4 regions of the Shewanella baltica genome follow, and region 3 is predicted to be linked to each of the others. Evidence: predicted binding sites of a transcription regulator. Region 3 holds the regulator's gene; each other region holds the start of a gene.
The links. Region 3 encodes MetJ, which represses methionine synthesis genes. Its sites were predicted from a motif close to TAGACGTCTAGACGTCTA; they were not measured.

Region 1 (4,561 bases), 3.7 Mb from region 3:
CCTTAATTAAGCATTTATTGTCTGACCTAGATTTGGGAGTCAAACAAGCACGATGCAAGTTTTGCGTCCATGCACCAAACATACTAGTAGACAAAATCAGATAATGCAGGAACAGGGATAAACTTTTTAAACTCAGGTTTAAACAATAAACGTCAAGTTTAAGTAACATGTTTAAGCTAATTTTATATCATCAAATCATTACAAAAAAGCGGAGACCTAGTGTACCCGCTTTCAATGAGGTCAGCTTAGCCGAATGCAATTAGCCAAGGCGGCGACGCAGTTCGCGGGTAGCATCGACCATGTTTTTCAATGCAGGTTCGACTTCATCCCAAGTACGGGTTTTTAGGCCACAATCTGGGTTGACCCACAGTTGACGCACAGGTACTTTCTGCGCGGCTTTCTCGATTAAGTGCACCATGGCCTCCACACTTGGGGTGTTTGGTGAGTGGATGTCATATACACCGGGGCCAATTTCATTTGGATATTCAAAATCTTCAAAGGCGTTGAGTAACTCCATCCGTGAACGCGAAGTCTCGATTGTGATCACATCGGCATCCATGGCAGCAATCGCGCCAATCGTGTCGTTAAACTCGCTGTAACACATGTGAGTGTGGATTTGAGTCTCATCAGTCACGCCAGCAGCGCTGAGTTTAAAGGCATTCACCGCCCAATCTAAATAGGCTTGCCACTCACTTTGTTTCAATGGCAGACCTTCACGGAAGGCGGGCTCATCGATTTGAATAATGCCAATCCCCGCATTTTGTAAATCGACCACTTCATCACGAATAGCCAGCGCCAGTTGTGTCGCAATCGCATCGTGGCTGATATCTTCACGGGCAAATGACCAGTGCAAAATCGTCACTGGCCCCGTCAACATGCCTTTTACGGGCTTGTCGGTGAGACTCTGGGCAAACTTTGCCCACTCGACTGTCATGGCTTTTGGACGACTCACATCACCGTAAATCAAGGGGGGCTTAACACAGCGTGAGCCATAGCTTTGCACCCAGCCATTTTTACTAAAACCAACACCAGCTAACTGCTCGCCAAAGTACTCCACCATGTCGTTACGTTCGGCTTCACCGTGCACAAGCACATCGATACCCAGCTTTAATTGGCGATCGATAGTATCGCGGGTCACTTGCTGTAACTGCTCTGTATATTGCGCATCGTTAAGCTCACCCTTGCGCCAGCGGCTGCGTAGTCCACGAATTGCCGGTGTTTGTGGGAACGAACCTATGGTCGTGGTTGGCAACAGAGGTAATTGGTATTTTCGTTGCTGCACACTTTGGCGCACACTGAAATCATTTGCCCGCTCATAATCTGCAGCGGTTAATGCCGAAACGCGATCAACTACTTGCTTGTCTGCAGCCTGCGCTTTTGCTTGGCGACGAGCGATACAAAAAGCACTGATTTTCTGTGCTTCATCCGAGCTAGACGCCAACAATAATTGGCGAACTTTGCTCAATTCCAACAGTTTTTGCTTAGCAAAGGCCAACTGCTTACGCAGTACAGGTAATAGTTTGACTTCAACATCTAAATCGACTGGGCTATGCAGTAATGAACATGATGTGCCAATCCACAAACGATCGCCTAAATCACGCGCCACAGCGCCAATACGCTCGGCAATCAAATCGATTTCTGCCGCCCACACGTTACGGCCATTAACCACACCCGCTGACAAAATTTGCTCACTGCGCAACGCATTTGCAAACACAACCAGTTGTTCTGGCGCTGTAACTAAATCTAAGTGCAAACCAGCAACTGGCAAGGCAGATACGAGGGCTTGATGATGCGCAATACCGCCATAATAACTCGCTAAGAGAACCTTAACGTTAGCAGTGCTTAATGCTTGATAAGTCTTAGTCATCGCCGCTTGCCAATGCAGGTCTAATTCTAATGCCAACACAGGCTCATCTAACTGTACCCATTCCACACCTTGGGCGGCGAAACGCGCCAGAATGTCAGCATAAGCCGTTAATAAATTCGGTAATAAACTTAACTTATCGAACTCTTGGCCGACGGTTTTAGCAAGGTGCAAGTAACTGACTGGGCCGAGTAGCACAGGTTTGGCTTTATAGCCTAGCGCTTGCGCTTCGCTGACTTCATCAAAAAACTGCTCGTAAGCAATCGAAAACTCTTGGTTTTGCGTCAGCTCAGGCACCAGATAGTGATAATTAGTATTGAAATATTTGGTCATTTCAGAGGCTGGCGCATCTTGGCCCGTTGGCGCTCTGCCGCGGGCAACACGGAATAAGGTATCAAGATCGATTGCGCCTTCACCACGGTGACGCTCAGGAATGGCATTTAAGGTCGCACTTAGGGTTAATACTTGATCGTAAAAGGCAAAATCACCTACGGGTACTTGCTCGATACCCGCTGCGGTTTGCCACTGCCAATGGGTACGGCGCAGTTCGCTCGCCACTTCACGCAGTTCAGCCTGAGTGATCTCACCACGCCAGTATTTTTCTAAGGCAAATTTCAATTCACGACGACGCCCGATGCGGGGAAACCCAAGACTATTTAATTGCATACCCTATCTTCCTTTATTTGAGATAAGCCAAATTCGGCACTTGCACCCACCAGATTGTTTTCTCTTGGCACTTTTCAGCATTTCCGCCTTGATAAATAACAATGGGCGTCTGGACGTCTAGAAGTTTATTGTGTTAGTCTCTATTCCAGCAACCGAATTAATTTCAAGCACAACATGAGCGAAATTCACCTGGAGTGAACATGATCGAACTAAGACATCTGCGAACCTTAATGGCCCTGAAGGAAAGTGGCAGTTTGGCGGGCGCAGCCAAAAAACGTTTTGTCACTCAATCCGCACTCTCCCACCAAATTAAGGAGCTGGAGCAAAGGATTAACTCGCCTATTTTTGTGCGTAAGAGTAAGCCGCTGTCATTCACCCAAGAAGGTGCACGCCTGCTTCATCTCGCGGAAGAGATTTTGCCTAAGGTGTTAGAAACCGAGACAGATCTTAAGAATGGCCTTGAAACCGAAACCAATCAGTTGCGGGTAGGTATTGAGTGCCACAGCTGTTTTCGCTGGTTAATGCCTGTGATGGAGCAATTTAGGCAAGACTATCCCCAAGCGGAGTTAGATCTGTCGAGCCGTCACTTGTTCGACTCGCTCAATGCCTTGGAAATGGGTGAACTGGATATAGTGCTGACCTCAGATCCTGTACCTGGGCATTCACTCGCTTATCAGCATTTGTTTGATTTTGAAGTGAAGTTAGTGGTTGCTAAAGATCATCCTCTAGCAAAAGAAGCCTATGTCACCCCTAAGCAATTAGCACACTTGCCTATTATCAGTTATCCCGTACCACTGACGCGTTTAGACATCTATCGCCACTTTTTAGAACCCGCAGGCATAGAAGCGGGCGAGCAGAAAACCTGTGATTTAACCATGATGTTACTGCAACGCATCGCCTGTAAAGACGGTATAGCCGCGCTGCCAAATTGGTCGATAAATGAAGGGCATGGCCTAAGCCTTACCACAGTGAAGCTCGGGCAAGAAGGCTTGAAACGCCCTTTGTTTGGCGCCTATCGCCGCCATAGCGCCAACTCAGCCTTGATCCAAAATTGGTTACAACTGGTGGCGAGTGAAGGTTTATCCCGCCAGCAGAAGACAAATTAACACAGGTGAAACCTAACAAAAAAGCCTGCTGATGCAGGCTTTTTTATTGAATCTAATGACTATTTCATAGGATCAAACAGTGATTCGTCGTATCGAAATATTACAGCGGATTCATCAATAGACCACGCATAGACAATACGCGGCGCAGGATTAAACCAGGGGAATTCGAATTGCGGGTCTGACGCAAATTATGGGCAATCATAAACTCTTGGCGTAAGTCCTGATCTAAATCTAACGCTTCGAATGATTCTATGGTCAAAGTCTGCTGTTGATTATCAATCAATGACTTAATCACGCTTAAAGGGAATGATTGTTCGGCATTAGCATTTAAATAGGCAAATGCCGTGAGCGCGATAATTTGGCCGAACACACTGAACAGGGCCAAGGTTTGCACCTCATCAGCATCAACCTCAACGCCTTCCATCTCCGCTAAACTGTCCACCGCATCTGTTGCAATATCTTCAGTCAACTTCCAATAACCTTGGACTAACTTTTTATAAGGTTGCGGCAGCTCATCGAGGCGTTCTTTCAGATAAAACGTAAAGGCATAACGATAGATATTCACTTGACCTAAGCGGATCAAAGCTTCTTTCAACGAGCGAGTTTTATGATTTTCCACTACAGCTGCCTGTGTGGAATTGCTGCGCATTAGCATGTGCGCCGCCAATGCGGGATCGCTCGAGATAATGTCGATCACGTTACGAATGTCGCCTTCAGCGAGGATCGCTTTTTTGAGTGGAATTAAAATCCCTCGACGACCTATTACTTGCTCTTCGTTCGCTATGATAGCTCTAACTTGAGTAAAAACCTGTTGCTCAAGATCTGTCATAAGACACTTTGCACCTGTTTATTAACAATAAGATAATTCGGTTACCGTTCACATCATACCCAAAATTTAAAGAATTTCAGCCACAAACAGCAGAGT
Region 2 (4,561 bases), 350 kb from region 3:
ACGAGTGCAGTTAAGTCGTCACAGTTAAATTCTTTAGCTGTGACATTTAAACGGCAATCAAAAATAAAGCGGGAATGTTTATTTAAACATTCCCGCTTTATTTATATTGATGAATCACCAAATGAGCTAATAATCATAAAAAAAATCAACAGTAACGACAAAAGACTCATTACAAAAACCTTTTACTGACTAGCTGCATAACTCAAAGTGGGTCTGATAGGTTTGCGCCCAACGCAACAATTCAACACGATTACGGGACTGGGTTTTACGGAAGATAGAGGAAATGTGTGCCTTCACCGTATGTTCGCTGATGCACAATCGGTGGGCGATTTCTTTATTCCTTGCGCCACTCGACACAAATTGAATAATAGTGCGCTCACGGGATGTCAGCATCTGCAGCATAGCCACTGAATCGGAGGGCATCTCATTATTGCCATCGAGCTTTTGTACTACCCGACGGAACACCTTACTCAGTAGTGTTCTATCGTACCACAGCTCCTCTGCCACCATTTTACGTAAACCCGTCAACATCAAATCCAAACGTTGATCGGCAAACAACAGGCCACGAATACCGAGTAACATAGCCGACTCTTGATCTAAAGAGTCTCGCTCGACTTGGTACAGCGCCACGGGGAAATGTGATACTAAGCGCGAAGCCAGTAAAGGTATTCCCTTGTTATCGAGTGCAGAGCCTTTTTGGGTGATCAAATAGAAACTTCGACGACTTTTATCTAAATCCAATTCCGCCGCATGTTTAACGACGCGAGTTTTCAAACCTATGGATTCAGCGAGTAACGCTAAATGACATGGCGCCGCCATTTGGTGTAAAAAAACTAACTCATTAATTGTGCTCAATGACTCTCCTCCCTGAAAAGTATTATCTATTAGCAAAATGGTATGTTTGACCAGCCTCTTTAGTTTGATTTTTAAACATTCCATTAACCTAGTTGATTCTGACTAGTTAAAGACTGAAAAACATCACCCAAATGTACTATTCCCTCTTTAATCCTAGTAAGTTCGACTAACTGACCGAAGACAATTGGAATAACAGTAGAAAATACTATTGAGCTTAACCGACTCACGAAACCTAGTACTTTCAAACTATGAAGACATCACCCCCAAAGTTGCAACAAAAAACTAACACCATAGTGTGACAGCTAAATGCCATCACACTCACGCCAAATGTTTTATGGAAGGATGAACTAATGATTCGAGTAGAAACAATCAGCAGCTCACTGCCACTAGCTCCTGAGTTTAAGTGCCGCTATTTGTTTATCTTGAAAACGAGACAATAAAACGAGTGCGACAACCGCGCCAATTAATGCCATCAACATGTCTGATTGAGTGTCCCATACATAGCCTTGGGTACCCAAAAAGGCTTCGGCACCTTCACCTGTTGCCACGGCAACCCACCATTCGATGAGTTCATAAAACGCCGAAAACGCGAGCACAAAACACGTGACTAAAAAAGCACACCAAGCACCGGGTTTGACCGCTTGATTACGCAGCATAATTTCACGCGCTAACATGGCAGGGATAAAGCCTTGAGCAAAATGACCTAACTTGTCGTAATTATTACGTTCTGAGCCCATCCAATGGGCAATAGTGTCGAATAATGGCACTTCGGCGTAGGTGTAATGCGCGCCGACAAACAACACACAGCAATGGGCTAACACTAAAACATACACCAGCGGCGTTAATGGGAAGCGTTTGCGGGTAAAAAATAGCAGTGGCACAGCCACTAATGCGGGAACCGCTTCGAGCCACCAAGTGAAAGGATCTGCGGGATTTATCACCGACCACACGAGCACTAAGAGGTAAATAGCACACCACGCGATTTTGTTATTCAATGTTTCTTCCTCTTATGCGATATTGTTCTTAATTTAGAATATTAACTTTAGCCATCTAGCCCTCCACACTGAGTAAAAAAAGTGCTATTTTGGTGGGTGAAGGTTGTCAGCATATCATAAGAAACATTTCTATTAATTAGAGGGTACCCATATCATGGCGAAACATTCGCTGGACAAGGATAAGATCAAGATCCTGCTGTTGGAAGGCGTCCACCAATCTGCGGTCGATGTACTTGAGCGTGCGGGATACACCAACATCGAATACCACAAAGCCTCATTAGGCAATGAAGCATTAATTGAATCCATCAAAGATGCACATTTCGTGGGACTTCGTTCACGTACCCAATTAACTGCCGAGGTGCTAAAACGCGCCGAGAAGTTGATCGCGGTCGGTTGCTTCTGTATCGGAACCAATCAAGTTGATCTTGCCACCGCCGAATCCCTTGGTATCCCAGTATTTAACGCGCCATTCTCCAACACTCGCAGTGTTGCCGAACTCGTGATTGGCGAAATCATTATGCTGATGCGCGGTATCCCTGAGCGTAACGCCATCGCCCACCGTGGTGGCTGGATGAAAACCGCCGCAGGCAGCTACGAAGTGCGCGGTAAAACCTTAGGCGTAATCGGTTACGGTCATATCGGTACTCAGCTTGGCATTCTGGCTGAGACGCTGGGCATGCGCGTGGTGTTCTTCGATATCGAAGACAAATTGCCACTGGGTAATGCACAGCAAATTCATTCAATGGAACAGTTACTGGCGCAAGCTGACGTAGTGAGCTTACACGTACCAGAAACCCCACAAACCAAAGACATGATAGGCGCAGCTGAATTTGCGGCGATGAAAAAGGGCAGCATCTTTATCAACGCCTCACGCGGTACTGTGGTTGATATCGAGGCCTTAACGGTCGCCTTGAAAGAACGTCACCTCGCTGGCGCGGCGATTGATGTGTTCCCAGTTGAGCCGCAATCTAATGACGATGAATTTATCAGCCCACTTCGAGGTCTTGATAACGTATTACTGACACCGCATGTGGGTGGGAGTACTGCAGAAGCCCAAGAAAACATTGGTATCGAAGTCGCGGGCAAGCTCGCTAAATACTCAGACAACGGCTCGACCGTATCTGCAGTTAACTTCCCTGAAGTATCGCTACCTATGCATAAAGGCACCTCACGCTTACTGCATATTCACCAAAACCGTCCTGGCGTGCTGATCAAGATCAACCAAGCCTTCTCGGAAAAAGGCATCAACATTGCCGCGCAATATCTGCAAACTACCGCTGAGATTGGTTATGTGGTCATGGAAGTCGACACTCACCAAGCCGAAGAAGCCTTAGTTGAGTTAAAGGCAATTGAAGGCACACTGCGTACCCGCGTGCTGTTTTAAGAGTTAAGCCGAATCGCATTAAGCGTTTCGGCTAAAGTACACAGACTGAGGCGCACATATCATTCACAGATATGTGCGCCTTATGCTTTTGAGCCAACAGGAATTCCGTTACAATCTAGCCTCTCACATCGCCTTCATTTTCAGGATCTCGCTATGACTATTTCAGTTTCTACGCCCCATTGGGATCTGGACGCTTCTTTGCCTCCACTCATGCTTGCCAACTTATCTCATATGGGCCTTATTAAAGTGGTTGGAGAACAAGGCCGCAGTTTCATCCATGGCCAAGTGACCACTGACATCAGCTCATTAGCCGATAACCAATGGCGCTGGGGTGCACATTGCGATCCAAAAGGTAAAATGCTGGCCAGTTTCAGGACCTTTGCCATCCAAGATGCGCTCTTTATGCTGATGCCAAAGGATGCCATCGAAGTCGATTTACCCCAGTTACAAAAATATGCCGTGTTTAGCAAAGCCACCTTAAGCAATGCATCCGCTGAATGGACTTTGCTCGGGGTCGCCGGTGAACAAGCAAGCCAGTTCGTGAGCGAACATTTTGGCGACATTCATCAAAAATTCACGCCAATTGAACATGGCGCGATTTTAAAAGACGCTGACCGTTTCATTTTAATGTTAACCCCAGAAGCTGCTGCAGCTTTAGTGGCCAAATCAAAGCTGAGCGTATTTGATGCCAGTGCTTGGCAAGCGTTAGAAATTACCGCGGGTTATCCCAACCTTGCCGCCAGCCATGCCAGCCAATACGTACCGCAGATGTGCAATCTACAAGCGGTTAACGGTATCAGCTTCAACAAGGGCTGTTACATGGGACAAGAAACCATAGCGCGGATGAAATATCGTGGCGGCAATAAACGCGCCCTGTATATTTTGCATGGTCATACTAACCTGCAAATCAGCCCAGAGTCAGGCCTTGAAATCGCGATGGAAGATGGCTTCCGCCGTGGCGGCCATATTATTGAGTTTGTACAACGTGGCAACCAAGTGTTGTTAACTGCGGTGCTTGCCAACGATACCAGCAACGATACTAAACTGCGTTTTGCTGACGATAAGCAATCAAGCTTAACCATTCAAGCCCTGCCCTACTCATTAGACGAAGCATAAGGCTTTGATTTAATAACACGGTATAGAGATTGAAACAGAATAAAGGCGCCAATGGCGCCTTTAGCTTATCTTATACTCAAGCCCTCGAGCATTCGAGCATCAGTTTTCCAAATAAGTATCTCGAATAGCGATCGCCTCAGGCAGGATTTCTTTAAACATTTCCACCAGCTTAGGATCAAAATGTTTTCCCGCTTGATTGTCAAATAACTCC
Region 3 (4,561 bases):
AATCTAATAGGCTTGTTAATTCGCCCGTAAGCTTAAAGCCGAACAGCACGACTGCATTGAGGTTAGTCACCACAGGCGCGCTCGCCGACGAACTGTGGGGCGCAATCAAGGTAAAGTCGGTGTGTGATGCATAACTTGAGCGCACCGCTAAACTCACTTCGGTATTAAACAGAGGCTGCAAAGTGCGCGAATGCAATACCGGCGAGCCTAAACGCGCTAAGCGGTCGGCTTCGGCAAGTGACATGCTTTTCAATAATTTAGCATCGTTGATCTTATTCGGATCGGCGTTGAACACCCCTTCCACATCGGTCCAAATGGTCACGCGCTCAATATCGGCAAGGCTAGCAATCAAGCTAGCACTAAAATCGGAACCATTACGACCGAGTAATAAGGTATCGCCGCGCTCGTTAGCGCAGATAAAGCCAGTGATCACTAGTCGTTCATTTGGATGGGCGGCCAACAGCGCTTGTACTTTTGCGCGGGATTCCTGCACCCGAATTTGTGGCACGGCGGCTTCATCGGCCACTAAAATTGAACAGGCATCCACATGGCTTGCCGCCACACCAGATTCGCGCAGCAGCGCCGCCATCAGGCGCGCCGACCAACGCTCGCCAAAGCTCACCACATGGTTAACTTGGTATTCGTTGCGTTCGTCGAGGGACAATAAACTGATGAGCTGCGCCTGATCTGTCGCCAAACGCTCACGCAGATCGCGGGCTTGTTCGTTCGACAATAACTGCTCTACCAACCCCTGTTGATAGCTGGTCAGCACTTGTAATTCTTCTTGCCACAACTGACCCGCGTCGCGCAGCGCTAATAATTTATACAGGAAATTCGTGCTCTTACCCGCCGCAGAGACCACCACAAGATCATCGCTATGACCATGGGTTAACAGGATATGGGCGACTCGGCGATAACAATCGGCATCCGCTAAACTGGAGCCACCAAATTTATGTAAGTGACAACGTGCCATCTATTATTCCTCTACTGACAAGCCGCAACGGCGGCTAATCCTGCTTGAATATCTGCAACTAAATCGGCGGCATCTTCAATACCCACCGATAGACGCAATAGGGTGTCTTTAATGCCTGCCTCAAAACGCGCCTGCGGCTCCATGGCTCTGTGGGTCATAGTTGCGGGCACGGCCACTAAACTTTCAACGCCACCTAAACTTTCCGCCACGCTAAATAAGCTGAGTGCACCTAAAAAGGCCACGACTTCGGCCTCGCCGCCCTTGAGCTCAAAACTCAGCATAGCGCCAAAGCCTTTTTGTTGCTTGGCTGCAATGGTGTGACCAGGGTGATCCGCAAGACCGGGGTAATAAACTTTGCTCACCACAGGGCTTTGCGTCAATACCTCAACAATACGCTGGGCATTGGCTTGATGTTCACGAATTCGCACCGCTAACGTACGTAGGCCGCGCAGGGTTAAGTAACTATCAAAAGCCGATCCCGTTAAGCCTAACGTGTTCGACCACCAATGTAAGCTTTCGCCAATTTGTGCATCTTTGGCAACCACAGCGCCGCCAACCACATCACTGTGACCATTGATGTATTTAGTGGTGGAGTGGATAACGATATCCGCGCCTAACAATAGGGGTTGTTGCAATATCGGCGATAAAAAAGTGTTATCGACCACGACTAGCGCGCCGACCTCATGGCTTGCCTTAGCAATAGCCTCGATATCCACCACACGCAATAGCGGGTTAGACGGGGTTTCGAGCCACACCATCTTAGGATTTTGCGCGATCGCTGCGGTTAACGCTTGGCTGTCGGTTTGATCAACCACAATCAGCTTAAACTGGCCTTTCTTCGCCAAATTAGTAAATAAACGGTAAGAACCGCCGTAACAATCGTGGGGCACCACCAATAGATCATCGGGGCCGAGCAAAGTGGTCACTAGGGTGATGGCCGCCATGCCAGTGCAGGTCACTATGCCAGTGGCGCCCTTTTCTAATTGCGCTAATGCTTCGCCTAAAATACAGCGTGTTGGGTTGCCTGAACGACTGTAATCGAATTCGCGGGGATTTTTATGACCATCGAAGGCGTAATTAGTCGACAAATAAATCGGTGGCACAACTGCGCCATATTGAGTATCGCTTTCGATACCCTGACGCACTGCCAGTGTGGCTAATTGACGCTCTGCCATGGGTGGACTCCTAAATTCGGTAGACTGATAGAGATGTCTGGACGTCTAAATGTACCTAAGCCCAAGGCCATCGTCAATAGGCGTGAAGACGTTTAGACGTCTGAACATAAAGAAATCTGTTTGCAATCACAAAGAAATAGTAGCAATAATTTGACTGTTCTTTGTAAGGGTTTAAAATCTGCCCCGAATTTAGCGTTATAACAGGTGAGTCAATGACTGAATGGAATGGGGAATACATCAGCCCCTATGCTGAACATGGCAAGAAGAATGAACAAGTAAAAAAAATTACTGTGTCTATTCCGCTCAAAGTGCTTAAGGTCCTTACGGACGAACGAACTCGTCGTCAGGTCAATAATTTGCGTCACGCCACCAACAGCGAGCTGTTGTGTGAGGCATTTTTGCACGCCTACACTGGCCAGCCATTGCCTAACGATGAAGATCTGTCAAAAGATAGCCCAGACAGCATTCCCGCCGAAGCCAAGTTGCTGATGGACGAGATGGGGATCGAGTGGGAAGACATGGAATAGCGACTTGTCGCTGGCAAAGTTACATCACAGTGCTCATCAATAGGGATCGTTAACGATCCCTTTTTGTTTATATGGAATCCTATGTTTTCTATGATAGATCCACAGACTCTCGCCTTGGCCTCACTGATTGTATTTCTTGGCGCCTTAACCCAGAGCCTGATTGGGTTTGGCCTAGCGGTTGTCGCCAGTCCTTTGCTGTATATCGTCGATCCGCAGCTCGTACCGGGTCCCGTTATTGCCATGGGATTTACCATCTCGCTACTGACCTTATTCCGGGAACGTGGTCATTTAGAATTCAATGGCTTGCAATATGCACTCCTAGGTCGCGTGCCCGGTGGTTTTATCGGCGCGAGTCTGTTGCTGTTTGCGCCTCAGCCCATACTCGGGTTATCCATCGCCGCCATTGTGGCTGTCGCGGTTATCCTCAGCCTGTATAAATTCAGCCTGCCAGTGAATAAGAAAACCCTCTTTGGGGCGGGCGTCGTCTCGGGGATTTTCGGTAATATTGCCGCTATTGGTGGCCCGCCGATGGCGATTCTATTGTCAGGCAAAGATGCCTCGCAGTTTCGCGCCGCCCTGTCGGCCTTCTTCATTTTTAGCTCCACCATAGCTATGGTCATTCTGGCGATCACTGGCTTATTAGAATTGAAGCACCTGTGGCTGTCCTTAATGTTGCTACCTTCTGTGCTTTTAGGGTATTTAGTCGCGGGGCGATTGGTGGGCAGTGTCGATAAAGACAAGACTAAAATGGCGACCTTAGTCCTGTGCAGTATCAGCGCCTTAGTGCTAACGGTGAAGTCGGTTATCGAGTTATTGCCCCAATAAGCGCCCTACTTGTACTGGCAAACCATCTGAAGATTTAAACAATAAAAAAGCACTGACATTGCCAGTGCTTTTTCTTTATCTATCAATATCTAAAGCCATTACACTCAGCTTAAATAGCTTTGCCCTGCGTACACAATAAAGTGTCTTAAGGCGAGTACGCCGGTTAAGCTAGCGCAGGCAACCATGATCATTGCGCCCTTAGTGTGGCGAGTCGCGGCTGGTAGCAGCATAAACAGCAATGGAATACCAAAGCCGATACCGACAACCCCTATCCAGAACACGCTTGCCCATAGCCCAGAGGTTAACGACGCTAAGGCCGCAGCCGCCGCGCCGCCCTTGAAGTACAAGGCGCAGAACAACATGAACAGGAACAGGATTTCAATCGCCATCACAGGCAATTCTAAACCGTGCATCTTGACTAAGGTTTTATCGTGGCTGTCAGTCTTAAACAGCAAGAGTGCCAGTACCGCGTTTGCCGCAGCGCCCGCCGATAAACCCGACACTAAAAACAGCGCAGGCAGTACCGCAGTGTTGAGCATAGGGTAAGCATTCATCGCCGAAATTAAGAAGCCAGTGTAAGCCCCTACGCCAATGGCGAGGACAAACAACAATACTTCAATCAGCTTTCGATATGGCATAAGTAACGTAGCGATAGGCGCTAGGAAACCCAAACCCCATTTTGGTAAGTCATCCCGCAGCACAATAATGGCGTACGCAAAGGCTAAGGGAGAATACGCCAGCAGCGCCAGCACCCCGATTGCCATAACTGACTGGAAGTTATAGTGAATTAAGATCAGCCAGAAGTGGAAGGGTTTGGTTAAATCAAACACTAAGCAGGCTAAACCTAAGCTAATCGCCACAGGTCCAATAATGGCGGCCGCCTTAAGAATGCTGCTTTCGGCTCCGGCGCTGAGTTCCTTATTCGCCCAGCGTAAACCAATGCCAATCAATAAACTGCCCGCGGATAACCCCGCCATAAACAGGTAAACGGCGATGACCCAGTGCCAAGTGACAGGATCATATTGCGCCATGTCGCCCCAAGTATTGTTCATAATCAAATC
Region 4 (4,561 bases), 3.6 Mb from region 3:
CGGCTGAAGATCAGTGACGTTGGGGCATTGCGACGTTGAATCGCAGCTTTCCAAGAAACTGCCGTTTCTGCCGCATCACATGGGCGCCATACGGCCATATTTGGCGTCATACGCAGGTTAGCTAATTGCTCAACTGGCTGATGCGTTGGGCCATCTTCACCTTGACCGATAGAGTCATGGGTATAAACGAAGATGTTTTGAATGCCCATCAGCGCCGACATACGAACTGCGTTACGCGCGTATTCCATGAACATCATGAAAGTTGCGCCGTAGTTGATGAAACCACCATGCAGCGAAGCACCGTTCATAATGCCGCTCATGCCGAATTCACGCACGCCGTAATAAATGTAGTTACCGGCAGGATCGTCTTGAATACCTTTAGAACCAGACCACAAAGTCAAGTTAGAACCCGCTAAGTCAGCAGAGCCGCCTAACAGTTCAGGTAACATAGCACCGAAAGCACCGATAGCATTTTGTGAGGCTTTACGGCTCGCAATACCTTCGGCTTTGTCCTGTGATGCTTGCACGAATGCCTGCGCTTTCTCTTCGAAATCAGCAGGTAATTCACCTTTCAGTACGCGGCGCTCATATTCAGCAGCCAGTTCTGGGTGAGCTGCGCTATAAGCCGCAAACTTCTCGTTCCATGCCGCTTCACGGGCAGCACCGGCTTCTTTGGCATCCCAACCGGCATAAACGTCAGCAGGGATTTCAAACGGTGCGTATGGCCAGCCAAGGAATTCACGGGCTGCGGCGATTTCCGCATCGCCTAATGGCGCGCCGTGGCAATCGTGGCTGCCAGATTTGTTGGGTGAGCCAAAACCGATAATGGTTTTGCAGCAAATCATGGTTGGTTTATCGGTCACCGCTTTCGCCGCTTCGATAGCTGCACGGATTGCCGCGCTATCGTGACCGTCAACACCGGCAATCACATGCCAGCCGTAAGCTTCAAAACGCTTTGGCGTATCATCGGTGAACCAGCCTTCAACATGGCCATCGATAGAAATACCGTTGTCATCCCAAAATGCGACCAGTTTGCCTAGACCTAAAGTACCGGCTAATGAACAGGCTTCGTGGGAAATACCTTCCATCAAACAGCCGTCGCCGACGAAGCAGTAAGTGTAGTGATCAACGATATCGTGACCATCACGGTTAAACTGTGCCGCTAAGGTTTTTTCAGCAATCGCCATACCGACTGCATTGCTGATGCCCGCGCCGAGTGGACCCGTTGTGGTTTCAACACCTGGGGTGTAACCGTATTCTGGGTGACCCGGGGTTTTTGAATGCAATTGACGGAACTGTTTCAGTTCTTCGATTGGTAATTCATAACCTGTCAGGTGAAGTAAAGAGTAGATCAGCATTGAACCGTGACCGTTAGAAAGGACGAAACGGTCTCTATCTACCCATTTAGGATTGGTCGGGTTGTGCTTAAGGAAATCATTCCACAGCACTTCAGCAATATCTGCCATACCCATTGGGGCGCCGGGATGGCCTGAATTTGCTTTTTGAACTGCATCCATACTTAACGCACGGATTGCGTTTGCGAGTACTTTACGGGAAGACATGCTCTCTCCTGCTTGTTTGTGGGGTCTAGCGGGCAATTTGGATGCATATTTTCCCCTACATGCCAGTGTGACGCAAACTAAAATTATCATTCACTCAGCAAAAGATGGCCGTATCGTAAACTCGCAGAAACAAGCTAGTCACTTTACTGGCGTTTACTTGAGTGGGCATCGCAAGGATCACTTGTAATGGAGAAATAAATTTCTCAAAAACATAGCAAACTTAATACTATGAAATATAAGTAAAATAACCACTTTAAGACTGAGCACAGTCGTTTTCAGGTCACAATCTGAGAGGATTTTTTCTCACTGGGGGTGATCGGCAATCAGATTTAAACTAAAATAGCCGTCTAGATGTAGATGCTTCTACACGTTTGAATGCTAACGACGAGATTTTCCTACTATGGCAAAGCACTTGTTTACTTCTGAGTCGGTCTCAGAAGGTCATCCCGATAAGATTGCAGATCAGATTTCTGATGCTGTGCTAGATGCAATTCTGGCTCAAGATCCAAAAGCACGCGTGGCGTGTGAAACTTATGTCAAAACTGGCATGGTATTAGTCGGTGGCGAAGTCACGACTTCTGCTTGGGTTGATATCGAAGAAATCACCCGTAAAACGGTGCGTGAAATTGGTTATACCCACTCAGATATGGGTTTTGATGCAGACTCGTGTGCGGTATTAAACGCCATTGGTAAGCAATCACCTGATATCAATCAAGGTGTAGACCGTGCTGACCCTGCTGAGCAAGGTGCAGGCGACCAAGGGTTAATGTTTGGCTATGCCAACAACGAAACCGACGTCCTAATGCCAGCGCCTATCACTTATGCCCACGCATTAGTGAAGCGTCAGTCTGAAGTGCGTAAAAACGGCACGCTACCTTGGTTACGCCCAGATGCGAAAAGCCAAGTCACGTTTGCCTATGATGATGGCAAAATTGTCGGTATTGATGCTGTCGTATTGTCGACTCAGCACAGAGATGACGTATCACAAGCCGACTTAATTGAAGGCGTGATGGAAACCATCATCAAGCCAGTATTACCGGCTCAATGGCTAAACAAAGACACTAAGTTCTTTATCAACCCAACTGGCCGTTTTGTTATCGGTGGACCAGTAGGCGATTGCGGCTTAACCGGTCGTAAGATCATCGTTGATACCTACGGCGGCATGGCCCGTCATGGTGGTGGCGCATTCTCTGGTAAAGATCCATCAAAAGTTGACCGTAGCGCGGCATACGCTGCCCGTTATGTGGCAAAAAACATCGTTGCTGCAGGTCTTGCTGATCGCTGTGAAATCCAAGTGTCTTACGCTATTGGTGTAGCAGAGCCGACTTCTATCAGCATCGAAACCTTCGGTACGGGTAAAGTGTCTGAAGATTTGCTGATCAAGTTAGTACGTCAACACTTCGAACTGCGTCCATACGGTTTAACGGCCATGCTCGATTTAGCACGTCCGATTTATCAAGCGACTGCCGCTTATGGCCACTTTGGTCGTAACGAATTCCCTTGGGAAGCAACAGACAAAGCTGAAGCACTGCGCGCTGACGCGGGTCTATAATCGGTTTCGATTAAAACCCGTTAATATTGCAAAATATAAAAACCGCTACCCAGCGGTTTTTTTATGCCTGCAATTTGGTTCCCCAAAGCAAGATAAAGGTATCTTCAGTTGTGCAGCATTCATTGTCATTGTTTCCCCTATGACTCACCACCTCTTTGTTTAACAAAAAGCGTCCCTGAGGGCTCAACTAAAAGATCCTGTTTTAGAAGGTCACAGGTGCAACAATGCCAATCCTCCCCAACCCTCTAGCTGTTCGTTCAGCTAAAAAGCTATTACCCCAAAGCAAGATAACTTTATCGTCAGTTATGCAGCATGAATTGTCATTGTTTCCCCAGTGACTCGCCGTAAATATATCCCTATAGGCTCGACGACGGCATCCATGCCGCCAACGGTCACTGTTGCAACAATGCCAATCCTTACTAACCCTATCGCTGTTCGTTCAGCTAAAAAAGCTATTTGCCCCTAAGTGCGCCACGGCTCGAAGAACAGCCCTTTGTTATCTGATAATTTGAGATACTTAAAGTAATGGGTACCCAAAAGAAAGACCTGACCATGAGGAATTGCAAAAATAGTTACAGTGAATCAGACTTACCTAGTCTGGTTCATGAGCATTTGCCCCGCTACGTGTCTTCGCTCATTAGCTTGCTTTATTGAAAAAGCATTTACAATCAAGTAATTATTAGAGATATGGATTAGTTAATTGGTTTTGAAAACGTGCATTCGCGTTTTCCCAGATGGTATATTTAATCGGAAGCTGATAAGTTCATTACAATACAGATAGTTAACTGTGTTGGTCCAACAACGTTAACCGTTATCGCGCATGTGCACAGATAAAATGTTAGAAGAAAATGAATATTAGAACATTCTTACTAGGTTTGATAATTGCCAATTCATATGCATATGGGGCAGATATGAGAGATATCCCGGGGAAAAAAATAACACTTGATTCCTTAAACGAAATGTTCCAGAACATAAAAAATGAAACATCATGGAATATATCTGGCCCCATGCTCTGGGGGTATTTCTTTACACATCACGAACCACAGAAATTAGAGCAAGCAGCCGAAGAATTAATAAAACAAGGATATAAATACGTAGATATATACTTGTCTGATAAAGATGATCCTAATGAGCCAGATATCTATTGGTTACATGTAGAAAAGGTTGAAATTCATTCACCTAAGACACTAGATAAAAGAAACGATGAACTATACATCTTTGCAAATAAGTATGCTTTGGATAACTACGATGGAATGGATGTTGGGCCTGTGAAGCAATAGTGCATCTAATATAAGTTGCCTAACCAGTCTGCTATAGCTCACTTGGCCACGTTGCGGCTCTTACTATTTTGCAAAAGATAAATCCATAGATATTTTAATCCGAATTTAACGAGTTAGAGTTATTGAGGTAACTCATTTATATCCCAAAGTGAGCTCATGAATCACTC

Region 1: the regulator MetJ is predicted to act here: its motif matches at 2,641-2,658, upstream of metE (5-methyltetrahydropteroyltriglutamate--homocysteine S-methyltransferase).
Region 2: the regulator MetJ is predicted to act here: its motif matches at 1,899-1,916, upstream of serA (phosphoglycerate dehydrogenase).
Region 4: the regulator MetJ is predicted to act here: its motif matches at 1,903-1,920, upstream of metK (methionine adenosyltransferase).

What each region holds. Positions count from the first base shown of each region.
Region 1 is NZ_UGYM01000002.1:425,804-430,364, reverse strand. It holds gene metE (5-methyltetrahydropteroyltriglutamate--homocysteine S-methyltransferase) at 260-2,530, opposite strand; gene DYH48_RS01920 (LysR family transcriptional regulator) at 2,731-3,636, shown strand; gene DYH48_RS01915 (HDOD domain-containing protein) at 3,737-4,465, opposite strand.
Region 2 is NZ_UGYM01000002.1:3,821,153-3,825,713, forward strand. It holds gene DYH48_RS17085 (curlin) at 1-1, shown strand, start outside; gene DYH48_RS17090 (helix-turn-helix transcriptional regulator) at 190-855, opposite strand; gene DYH48_RS17095 (DUF2238 domain-containing protein) at 1,242-1,850, opposite strand; gene serA (phosphoglycerate dehydrogenase) at 2,005-3,234, shown strand; gene ygfZ (tRNA-modifying protein YgfZ) at 3,388-4,350, shown strand; gene DYH48_RS17110 (response regulator) at 4,450-4,561, opposite strand, start outside.
Region 3 is NZ_UGYM01000002.1:4,170,307-4,174,867, forward strand. It holds gene DYH48_RS18625 (bifunctional aspartate kinase/homoserine dehydrogenase II) at 1-973, opposite strand, end outside; gene metB (cystathionine gamma-synthase) at 985-2,148, opposite strand; gene metJ (met regulon transcriptional regulator MetJ) at 2,361-2,675, shown strand; gene DYH48_RS18640 (sulfite exporter TauE/SafE family protein) at 2,757-3,500, shown strand; gene nrfD (NrfD/PsrC family molybdoenzyme membrane anchor subunit) at 3,605-4,552, opposite strand; gene DYH48_RS18650 (4Fe-4S dicluster domain-containing protein) at 4,555-4,561, opposite strand, start outside.
Region 4 is NZ_UGYM01000002.1:537,040-541,600, reverse strand. It holds gene tkt (transketolase) at 1-1,562, opposite strand, end outside; gene metK (methionine adenosyltransferase) at 1,963-3,114, shown strand; gene DYH48_RS02425 (ribonuclease E inhibitor RraB) at 4,026-4,394, shown strand.